2 regions of the Streptomyces sp. NPDC044719 genome follow, and region 2 is predicted to be linked to the other one. Evidence: riboswitches for the same ligand, from Rfam matches in the RefSeq annotation. Region 2 holds a riboswitch; the other holds the start of a gene.

Region 1 (5,691 bases), on a different contig from region 2:
TCGTAGCTGCGGTTCCAGCCGCTCGCCGAGAGCTCCTGGGCGGAGGTCACACAGGGGGCGTAGCCGTAGCCCTGGACCTCCATGTTCCCGTACTGGGCGTCGGGGGATCCGGCCTGGCCGTGCCACAGGAGCATCCAGATCTGGCCGCTGTGCGGGGTCGCGAGCGCGCGCAGGAGGGCCTCGTAGGCGTCATAACGCCCGGGCGTGACCTGGCGCAGCATGTGCTCGACCTGTCCGGCCGCGGCCGTGCCGCTCGCGCTCACCTTTACCGCCCCTTCGTACAACGCCTCGACCGTGACCTAGCTTAAGCCCGCTCGGGAGCCCGGAGCTTGGTGCCGTCGGGCGGGTGCGGGTCGTGTGTGGTTGATCGCGCAGTTCCCCGCGCCCCTGAGTGCGTCGCCCTACCGCTGGTAGAAGGGCCGGACCCGGTCCTTCATCCAGTTGCCCACCGGGTCCTCCGCCACGTCCAGCAGGACCAGGTTGACCGGCCAGGGGGCCGGGGCGGTGGTGACGGCGCGGGTGAGGGCGTCCAGGGGGAGGGCGCGCAGGTCGCCTTCCCACTGGGAGAGTTCGACGCCGACGAACATCACCGGGTCGGCGGTCTCGATCGCGGCGAGGCAGCGGCGGGCGGTGACGACGACGCCGGTCGCCTCGAACTCGGCGGAGGCGGCGGCGAGGAAGTCCACCGGGTCGTCCTGCCAGTCGGGCTCGAAGAGGCGCACCCGGCCGCCGCTCGCGGGGCCGTCCAGCGGGGTCCGGCCGGCCCGGCACAGCTCGGCGACGGCGGGCGGCGGGAGCGGGATGCCGACCACGCCACCGGGGTTGATGGCTATCCCCGCGTGCGGGGGCAGACCACGGGCGAACTCCACGGCCGGCGCGATGGTGTACGACATGTGCGAGCCCACGACCTGGCGGAACTGCTCCTCGGAGCTGAACACCGGTACGAACGCCTGGCCGTCGATCTCGATGCCGGGGAGGTCGAGGGGGCCGCTCTGCGGGCCGCCGCCGTTGGGGAGCGGGATCCACACGAAGCTCCGGCCGAGCACCTCGACGATCCGCCCGCCGGCCGAGGGGCCGGCGCCGAGGGAGGCCGAGAGCACCTCCTCCAGCTCGTTGCCGGGCCATCCGCCGTGCGGGTGGGTCTGCGTCTGCGCCGGGAAGTCCGCGGAGAAGTCCGCCGGGAAGTCCATCTGCCTACCGCCTGCCTGAAACCACTGCTGTGGCTCAAAGGCTAGCGGCTCGGGAACGAGGGACGACCACCCCGTGAACCACGACGCGGGGCCGCGGGCGACCGGCCCACGCTTTTCGGGCTCACCGACTGCGGCTGCCCGCCCATGAACACGGTGCACTGGCCGGTGCCGCCTGCCCCATGAACGCGGCTCACCGGTCAGTGCCGCCTGCCCCATGAACACGATTCACCGACTGCGGCCACCGGCCCATGAACCCGGCTCACCATCCGCGGCCGCCGACTCCGCGAACACGGCTCACCGACGGCGGCCGCCAGCCCGGTAGCCAGAGCCGCCGGCCGCGCGGACAGCCGGCACCGTCCGTGCCGGTTCACGGGCCCGGGCCGTCAGCCCGCGAAGGCGATGCGGTGCAGGGTGTTCGCCGCGTCGCGGTCGGCGAGGATCGCCGAGCCGCAGCCGCTGGGCAGTTCGCCGCGCTCCACCTCTCGCAGGAGGCGGGTGGTGGCCGCGCGGTGGCGCAGGAACGCGTACCGCGAGACGCCGCGGCCGCGGTCGCGCTGGCCGGCCAGGGCCTGTTCGGGGGCGACGTCGAGCATCAGAAGGTGGAGCGTGCCGCCCCGGCGGCGGGCCTCGCGGGCGAGCCAGCGGCGGACCCAGGCCTGGGTGCCGCAGTCGTGCACGACGACGCCCTCGCCGGTGCGCAGGGCGCGGCGCAGTCCGGCGTAGTGCGCGAGCCGGACGAGCGGGCGGTAGACCGCGTACGGCAGGGCGCGCGGCATGCGGAGGTCCCAGTGGTCGCGGGTGTCCTGGGAGTCGATGCGCCGGCCCGGCACGGTGCGCCGCATCAGCGTGGACTTGCCGCTGCCGGGCAGGCCTGTGACCACGACGATGTCGTTGGGGCCGAACAGCAGCGCGTGCGGGCCGCGGCCGGCGCGCTCGCGCAGATCGCGGACGACCGGCACCGGCTGCGGGCCGCAGGCCGCGCGCACCGGAGCGGCCGGCTGCTCGGGCAGCGCGATGCCCGACGTCGTGGCGTACGCGGTGGTCCTGTTCACCGTGATCGTCCTCCCCTGGGGCCAGGTACGGAGTCCCATGCCCGCCGAGTGTAAAGAGAAGGTAATGCCCGATGTCTCTGGATTTAGTCCTCTTCCTGCAACATCCCTGCTACAGGGTGGTCCCCCTGCCACCCCGCGACAATGCGTGCAATGATGTGCGCGCCAACTGCATACCGGCCGTTTGAATCCGCGCGGGAGAGTCCCCAGCACCGTCCGACGCTGGGGCGCCGAAGGAGCAAGTCCCTCCCTTGAATCTCTCAGGCCCCGTTACCGCGCGGGCGAGGCACATCTGAAAAGCGGGCCGCACCCTTCTCCGATTCCGGGGAAGCGGCGTGGCTCCACCCAAGGTGCAAGCCGTGTCCCGAGTGGTCATGGCGAACCTCTCAGGTTCCGATGACAGATGGGGAGGAACGACCTCGCCGTCATGCCTTGGGAGACAACCGACCGATGAGCAGTACAGGAGAACTCCGCCACACCGCGCTCGATGCCCTGCATCGTTCGCTCGGCGCGACGATGACCGACTTCGCCGGCTGGGACATGCCCCTGCGCTACGGCTCCGAGCGCGACGAGCACAACGCCGTGCGCACGAAGGCCGGGCTCTTCGACCTCTCCCACATGGGCGAGATCACCGTCACCGGCCCGCAGGCCGCCGCCCTCCTCGACTTCGCCCTGGTGGGCAACATCGGCGGGGTCAAGCCCGGCCGCGCCCGCTACACCATGATCTGCCAGGCCGACGGCGGCATCCTCGACGACCTGATCGTCTACCGGCTGGGCGAGACCGAGTACATGGTGGTCGCCAACGCCTCCAACGCGCAGGTGGTCCTGGACGCCCTGGTGGAACGTTCCGCCGGCTTCGACGCCGAGGTGCGCGACGACCGGGACGCCTACGCGCTGCTCGCCGTACAGGGCCCGGAGTCCCCGGGGATCCTGAAGTCCCTGACCGACGCCGACCTCGACGGCCTGAAGTACTACGCCGGACTGCCCGGCACGGTCGCGGGCGTCCCGGCCCTCATCGCCCGCACCGGGTACACCGGCGAGGACGGCTTCGAGCTGTTCGTGAAGCCCGAGCACGCCGTCGAGCTGTGGCAGGCCCTGACCAAGGCGGGCGAGGGCGCCGGCCTGGTCCCGTGCGGCCTGTCCTGCCGCGACACGCTGCGCCTCGAGGCGGGCATGCCGCTGTACGGGCACGAGCTGAGCACCTCCCTGACGCCCTTCGACGCCGGGCTCGGCCGGGTGGTGAAGTTCGAGAAGGAGGGCGACTTCGTGGGCCGCGAGGCCCTGACGGAGGCCGCCGCGCGCGCCGAGCAGAACCCGCCCCGCGTCCTGGTCGGCCTCGTCGCCGAGGGCCGTAGGGTCCCGCGCGCCGGGTACCCGGTGGTCACCGGCGGCGAGGTGATCGGCGAGGTCACCTCCGGCGCCCCCTCCCCCACGCTCGGCAAGCCGATCGCGATGGCGTACGTCGACCCCGCGCACGCGGCGCCCGGCACACCCGGTGTGGCCGTGGACATCCGGGGCAGTCACGAGCCGTACGAGGTCGTGGCGCTGCCGTTCTACAAGCGCCAGAAGTAGACACTGGCCGCGGGCCGTCACAGCGGTCCCGGGCATCTCATCCCCGCTCACCAGCGGTCCCCTTCATCAGCACTCCCGCGCGTACAGGAGAATCCAGGCCATGAGCAACCCCAAAGAGCTGCGTTACAGCAAGGAGCACGAGTGGCTGTCGGGCGCCGAGGACGGCGTCTCGACGATCGGCATCACGGAGCACGCGGCGAACGCGCTGGGCGACGTCGTCTTCGTCCAGCTCCCGGCGGTCGGTGACGCCGTGTCCGCCGGTGAGACCTGCGGCGAGCTGGAGTCGACCAAGTCCGTGTCCGACCTCTACTCCCCGGTCTCCGGCGAGGTCACCGAGGTCAACGAGGACGTGGTGAACGACCCGTCGCTGGTGAACTCGGCCCCCTTCGAGGGCGGCTGGCTGTTCAAGGTGCGCGTCACGGACGAGCCGGGCGACCTGCTCTCCGCCGACGAGTACACCGCGTTCTCCGCCGGCTGAGGAGTCGTAGCCGTATGTCCGTCCTGAACACGTCCCTGCACGAGTTCGACCCGGCCGTCGCCGCCGCGGTCGACGCCGAGCTGCACCGGCAGCAGTCCACGCTCGAGATGATCGCCTCGGAGAACTTCGCCCCGGTCGCGGTCATGGAGGCACAGGGCTCGGTCCTCACCAACAAGTACGCCGAGGGCTACCCGGGCCGCCGCTACTACGGCGGCTGCGAGCACGTCGACGTGGTCGAGCAGATCGCGATCGACCGCGTCAAGGAGCTGTTCGGCGCCGAGCACGCCAACGTCCAGCCGCACTCCGGCGCCCAGGCCAACGCCGCCGCGATGTTCGCGCTGCTCAAGCCGGGCGACACCATCATGGGTCTGAACCTCGCGCACGGCGGGCACCTGACCCACGGCATGAAGATCAACTTCTCCGGCAAGCTCTACGACGTCGTCGCCTACCACGTCGGTGACGACGGCCGGGTCGACATGGCCGAGGTGGAGCGGCTGGCGAAGGAGTCCCGGCCGAAGCTGATCGTCGCGGGCTGGTCCGCCTACCCGCGGCAGCTGGACTTCGCCGAGTTCCGCCGGATCGCGGACGAGGTCGGCGCGTACCTGATGGTCGACATGGCGCACTTCGCGGGGCTCGTGGCGGCGGGGCTGCACCCGAACCCCGTTCCGCACGCGCACGTGGTCACCACCACCACCCACAAGACGCTGGGCGGCCCGCGCGGCGGTGTGATCCTCTCCACGGCCGAGCTCGCCAAGAAGATCAACTCCGCTGTCTTCCCCGGTCAGCAGGGCGGTCCGCTGGAGCACGTGATCGCGGCCAAGGCGGTCTCGTTCAAGGTCGCCGCCTCCGAGGACTTCAAGGAGCGCCAGCGCCGTACGCTGGAGGGTGCCCGCATCCTGGCCGAGCGTCTGGTGAAGGACGACGTCCGGGCCGTGGGCGTGGACGTCCTGTCCGGCGGCACGGACGTGCACCTGGTCCTGGTCGACCTGCGCCACTCGGAGCTGGACGGCCAGCAGGCCGAGGACCGCCTCCACGAGGTGGGCATCACGGTCAACCGCAACGCGATCCCGAACGACCCGCGCCCGCCGATGGTGACGTCCGGTCTGCGGATCGGCACGCCGGCCCTGGCGACCCGGGGCTTTACGGCCGAGGACTTCGCAGAGGTCGCGGACGTCATCGCCGAGACGCTCAAGCCGTCCTACGACGCGGACGCGCTCAAGGCCCGGGTGAAGGCCCTGGCCGACAGGCACCCGCTGTACGCGGGCCTGAACAAGTAACGAAGAAACCTTTCAGGGCGCCGTGCCCGCCGGTGGCGGCACCGGCGAGCACGGCGCCCGCCCGCTCACGCACCACCCCGTAGTCAGTCAGGAGTTCCCGTGGCCATCTCGGTCTTCGACCTGTT
Region 2 (5,691 bases):
TCGGAGGCCGGTGAGTGCCGGCCGGGCAGGGAGCGGCAGCGGTCGTGAGACGCGTGGGCGGCCCGGTGGACGATGAGTCCGCGGCAGGGCCGCCGCCGTATGTGTGACGGGTGAATTGCCCGCATGTGCCGGTGGCGAGTGAGAGCGTCACACGACCCGCGCCGAAGGCATTCGGCTAGCCTTTCCCCGCGGTGGGGCACGGGAAACCACTCTTAGGGTGATTATCACTCGGCGTGGCGAGTGTGGCGATCGTTGACGCACCCCGGGTGACTGCCTACCGTCGAGAAGGCAGGTCAAGGACGGAGGTCGGCGTGAGAAGCAGCGGCGACGGTACGGCTGGGGGCGGCCCCGAGCGCAGTCTCAGGGCGAGTGGTCCGTACGCTCCCCCCGGCTCTCGGCTCCTTTCGGGTGGCGGGTGTCCCCAGCCCGACGATGTGACCGAGCACGCTCCGCAGCGACCGTCGGTGGTGCCGAGCAGCGGAGGGACGACGTCCATGGCGTCCGAGCAGATCGGCTATCGCGGCCCCACGGCCTGCGCCGCCGCCGGTATCACTTACCGGCAGCTGGACTACTGGGCCCGCACCGGTCTCGTCGAGCCGAGTGTGCGCCCCGCCTACGGGTCCGGGACACAGCGGTTGTACAGCTTCCGGGACGTCGTCGTCCTGAAGATCGTCAAGCGGTTCCTCGACACCGGGGTGTCGCTGCAGAACATCCGCACAGCGGTCCAGCACCTCAGGGAACGCGGTTTCCGCGATCTGGAGCGGATGACGCTGATGAGTGACGGTGCGACGGTCTACGAGTGCACCTCGCCGGACGAGGTCCACGCCCTGCTCCAAGGGGGGCAGGGCATCTTCGGGATCGCCGTGGGTGTGGTGTGGCGGGACGTCGAGAGCGCGCTGTCCCAGCTGCACGGGGAGCGGATCGACACCGGCGAGACCCTGGTCGGGCCCAATCCGGCGGACGAGCTGGCGCGGCGGCGGAATCGGGCTGTCTGACCCGCTGGACGGTGCGGTATGCGTGCGGCCGCGGTAGGAGGGACGTTTCCGCGCCGGCCGCAAGCGGTATCCGCCGCAGTGGTGGGGACGGTTCGGCACGGCGGTGTCGGTGCGTTGTCAGTGGCGTAGGGCAACATCGGAGTTGTGAGAACCGCGCCCACGATCCTGCATCTCGACATGGATGCCTTCTTCGCCTCGGTGGAGCAGGCGTCCAAGCCGAGCCTGCGCGGGAAGGCTGTGATCGTGGGCGGACTCGGGCCGCGGGGTGTGGTCGCGACCGCGTCGTACGAGGCCCGGGTCTTCGGGGTGCACTCGGCGCTGCCCATGGCGCAGGCCCGGCGGCTCGCGCCCAACGCCGCGTATCTCGTGCCGCGCTTCGGGTTCTACCGGGCGATCAGCGAGCGGGTGATGGAGCTGCTGCGGGAGCTGTCGCCGCTGGTGGAGCCGTTGAGCCTGGACGAGGCCTTCGTGGACCTGGAGGCCGGAGGGGCGGCCTGGGACGAGCGGTCGGCGCGGCTGGCCGGGGTGAAACTGCGTGCGGACATCCGAGCCGTCACGGGTCTCACGGGGTCGGTGGGGCTGGCCGCGTCCAAGATGCTCGCGAAGATCGCCTCGGAGCAGGCCAAGCCCGACGGGCTGGTGATGATCGAGCCGGGGACGGAGCGGGCCATGCTGGGGCCGATGTCGGTGCGGACCCTGCCGGGAGTCGGGCCGGCGACGGGCGACCATCTTCGGCGGGCCGGGATCACCACGGTCGAGGAGATCGCCGAGGCCGGTGAGGACGAGCTGGTCCGGCTGCTGGGGAAGGCGCACGGGCACGGGCTCTACGCCATGGCCCTGGCGCGGGACGACCGGCCCGTGGTGGCCGAGCGGGAAGCGAAGTCGGTGTCGGTCGAGGACACCTATGACGTGGACATCCACGACCGGCTGCGGGTCGGGCTGGAGGTGCAGCGGCTCGCCGACCGCTGTGTGCGGAGGCTGCGCGAGGCCGGGCTGTCCGGGCGGACCATCGTGCTGAAGGTGCGGCGGTACGACTTCTCGACGCTCACCCGGTCCGAGACGCTGCGCGGGCCGACGGACGATCCCGGGGTGATCCGTGAGGCGGCGGCCAGACTGCTGGACTCGGTCGACACGACGGGCGGCGTGCGGCTGCTCGGAGTGGGCGTCAGCGGGCTCGCCGACTACACGCAGGAGGACCTGTTCGCGCAGGCGGCCGGTCAGCGAGCGGTCGCGGAGGGCCCGGCCGAGGAGCACGCCGCGGCGCCGGTCGAGGAGCAGCCCGTGCCGGCCGAGCGGCGTTGGCCCGCCGGGCATGACGTGCGGCACGCCGGGTTCGGGCACGGGTGGGTGCAGGGCAGCGGCCTGGGGCGGGTCACCGTACGGTTCGAGACGCCCGACTCCGAGCCAGGGCGTGTGCGGACCTTCCGGGTCGACGATCCGGAGCTGGAGCCGGCGGATCCGCTGCCGCTGGTGTTACGAGAGTCTGAGGGGGTCGATGGGCCGGATGGTGACTCCGGGGGTGTGGGGCTGCGCTCCGTTGCTCCTTAGGCGGCTCGCGGAGGGCTTCAGGCCGTCTCGTCCGTGCCTGCCAGTTTGCCGAAGTCGTGGTCCTGGAGCGGGGGAGGGGCGGCGACGTCGAGGCCGTAGTGGTGGTAGAGCTGGAGTTCCTGCTCCGGGGAGAGGTGGCGGCCCACGCCGAAGTCGGGGGCGTCCTTGATGAGGGCGCGGTCGAAGGGCACGTGGAGGGCGCCGTCGATCAGTTCGCTGGGCTCGAGGGGGACGAAGGCGTCCCGGCTGAACAGGCCGGTCCGTATGGCCGCCCACTCAGGCACGCCGGTGGCGTCGTCGAGGTACACCTCGTCGATCGTGCCGATCCTGGTTCCGTTGCGGTCGAACGCCTTGCGGCCGATCAGGTTGCGCGGATCGATATCGGTTCGCACGGGCCCTCCACATGGTCGCAACTCATCCGTAACCACTACAAAACGGCACAATCGAGGAGGCGGCCACTCGAAGGTTCGTGCGCTGACCGCGCTGGTAGGCTGACAACGGCTGCTGACCCCGTGCGGGAGAGTCCTCCAGACACCATCGGAGGCGCCGAAGGAGCAAATCCTCCCCGGAATCTCTCAGGCTCACGTACCGCACGGACGAGGTCACTCTGGAAAGCAGGGCGGATGTCACGGCTTCCGCCCTCACCGACGGTGAAAGCCGGAGGCCTTCGGGCGATCCGGTGAAGCTCTCAGGTTGACATGACAGAGGGGGAGGCCGTCCGGGTACCCGTGCCGTGGTGCCCCTCGAAGGTCGTGTCAGACCAGGAGGCCTCCGCATATGACCGCCCATCGCATTCCGCTCTCCGACCTCGAAGAGGCAGTCCCCTTCGAGCAGCGCCACATCGGCCCCGACCACGAGGCCTGCGCCAAGATGCTCGCGCAGGTCGGCTACGGCTCGCTGGACGAGCTGACGACCGCCGCTGTTCCGGCTGTGATCAAGAGCGCCGAGGCGCTGGACCTGCCGGGCGCCCGCAGCGAGGCCGAGGTGATCGCCGAGCTGCGCTCCCTCGCCGACCGCAACCAGGTCCTCGGCTCCATGATCGGGCTCGGCTACTACGGCACGTTCACGCCGCCGGTCGTCATGCGCAACGTCATGGAGAACCCTTCCTGGTACACGGCCTACACGCCGTACCAGCCGGAGATCTCGCAGGGCCGGCTCGAGGCGCTGCTCAACTTCCAGACCATGGTCGCCGACCTGACCGGACTGCCGACCTCCGGCGCGTCCCTGCTCGACGAGGGCACCGCGGCGGCCGAGGCCATGGCGCTGTCGCGGCGGCTGGGCAAGAACAAGAAGGGCCTGTTCCTGGTCGACGCGGACGCGCTGCCGCAGACCATCGCCGTGATCCAGACCCGCGCCGAGCCGACCGGAGTCGAGGTCGTCGTCGCGGACCTGAGCGACGGCATCCCCGCCGGGATCGCCGAGCGCGAGATCAACGGCGTGCTGATCCAGTACCCGGGCGCCTCCGGTGCCGTGCGGGACATCAAGCCGGTCATCGACCAGGCGCACGAGCTCGGGGCGCTCGTCACCGTCGCCGCCGATCTGCTGGCGCTGACCCTGCTGAAGTCGCCCGGTGAACTCGGTGCGGACATCGCGGTCGGCACGACACAGCGGTTCGGTGTGCCGATGGGCTTCGGCGGACCGCACGCCGGTTACATGGCCGTCGGTGAGAAGATGGCACGCAGCCTGCCCGGGCGGCTCGTCGGCGTGTCCGTGGACGCCGACGGGAACAAGGCCTACCGGCTGGCGCTGCAGACGCGTGAGCAGCACATCCGCCGTGAGAAGGCCACCAGCAACATCTGCACCGCCCAGGTGCTGCTCGCCGTGATGGCCGGCATGTACGCCGTCTACCACGGGCCCGAGGGCCTGAAGAGCATCGCGCGGCGCACCCACCGGTACGCCACGGTCCTCGCCGCCGGGCTCGCGAACGGCGGTGTGGAGGTCGTGCACGGGGCCTACTTCGACACCGTGACCGTGCGCGTCGAGGGCCGGGCCGCCGAGGTCGTGGCCGCCGCGGAGCGGAACGGGATCAACCTGCGTCTCGTCGACGCCGACCACGTCTCGATCGCCTGCGACGAGACCACCACGCGGGCCCAGTTGCGTGCCGTGTGGGCCGCGTTCGGGGTCGAGGGTGTCGTCGAGGCGCTGGACGCCGCCACGGAGGACGGGCTTGCGGGTGCCCTGCTGCGGTCCGACGAGTACATGGCCCACCCGGTCTTCCACCAGTACCGCTCCGAGACCGCCATGCTCCGCTACCTGCGGCGGCTGGCCGACCGCGACTACGCGCTCGACCGCGGCATGATCCCGCTGGGCTCCTGCACCATGAAGCTCAACGCGACCACGGAGATGGAGCCGGTCACCTGGCCCGAGTTCGGGCAGCTGCACCCCTTCGCGCCCGCGGCGCAGGCTGAGGGCTACCTCACGCTCATCCACGAGCTGGAGGAGCGTCTCGCCGAGGTCACCGGGTACGACAAGGTGTCCCTCCAGCCGAACGCCGGGTCGCAGGGCGAGCTCGCCGGTCTGCTCGCTGTCCGCGGGTACCACCGGGCCAACGGGGACGAGCAGCGCACCGTGTGCCTGATCCCGTCCTCCGCGCACGGGACCAACGCCGCGAGCGCGGTGATGGCGGGCATGAAGGTCGTCGTCGTGAAGACCGCCGAGGACGGCGAGATCGACGTCGAGGACCTGCGGGCGAAGATCGAGCAGCACCGTGACGAGCTGGCCGTGCTGATGATCACCTACCCGTCCACGCACGGCGTGTTCGAGGAGCACGTCTCCGAGATCTGCGGCCAGGTGCACGAGGCGGGCGGGCAGGTCTACGTCGACGGGGCCAACCTCAACGCGCTCGTGGGGCTCGCCAAGCCGGGGCACTTCGGCGGTGACGTCTCGCACCTCAACCTGCACAAGACCTTCTGCATCCCGCACGGCGGCGGCGGGCCCGGCGTCGGTCCGGTGGCGGTGCGTGAGCACCTCGCGCCGTATCTGCCGAACCATCCGCTGCAGCCCGAGGCGGGGCCGGAGACCGGGGTCGGCCCCATCTCCGCGGCGCCGTGGGGCTCGGCCGGCATCCTGCCGATCTCGTGGGCGTACGTGCGGCTGATGGGCGGCGAGGGACTGAAGCGTGCCACGCAGGTGGCGGTGCTCAGCGCCA

The links. Region 2 has a riboswitch for glycine ahead of gcvP (aminomethyl-transferring glycine dehydrogenase). Riboswitches for the same ligand answer to the same signal wherever they lie in the genome.
Region 1: another riboswitch for glycine. It lies ahead of gcvT (glycine cleavage system aminomethyltransferase GcvT); the one in region 2 lies ahead of gcvP (aminomethyl-transferring glycine dehydrogenase).

What each region holds. Positions count from the first base shown of each region.
Region 1 is NZ_JBWKHE010000001.1:1,136,835-1,142,525, reverse strand. It holds gene AC07DF_RS05335 (enhanced serine sensitivity protein SseB C-terminal domain-containing protein) at 1-263, opposite strand, end outside; gene AC07DF_RS05330 (enhanced serine sensitivity protein SseB) at 402-1,190, opposite strand; gene AC07DF_RS05325 (AAA family ATPase) at 1,574-2,242, opposite strand; glycine riboswitch at 2,425-2,525, shown strand; glycine riboswitch at 2,527-2,652, shown strand; gene gcvT (glycine cleavage system aminomethyltransferase GcvT) at 2,690-3,811, shown strand; gene gcvH (glycine cleavage system protein GcvH) at 3,912-4,289, shown strand; gene glyA (serine hydroxymethyltransferase) at 4,304-5,566, shown strand; gene AC07DF_RS05305 (L-serine ammonia-lyase) at 5,666-5,691, shown strand, end outside.
Region 2 is NZ_JBWKHE010000004.1:8,073-13,763, forward strand. It holds gene AC07DF_RS15930 (MerR family transcriptional regulator) at 495-995, shown strand; gene AC07DF_RS15935 (DNA polymerase IV) at 1,140-2,543, shown strand; gene AC07DF_RS15940 (PRC-barrel domain-containing protein) at 2,561-2,935, opposite strand; glycine riboswitch at 3,049-3,144, shown strand; gene gcvP (aminomethyl-transferring glycine dehydrogenase) at 3,321-5,691, shown strand, end outside.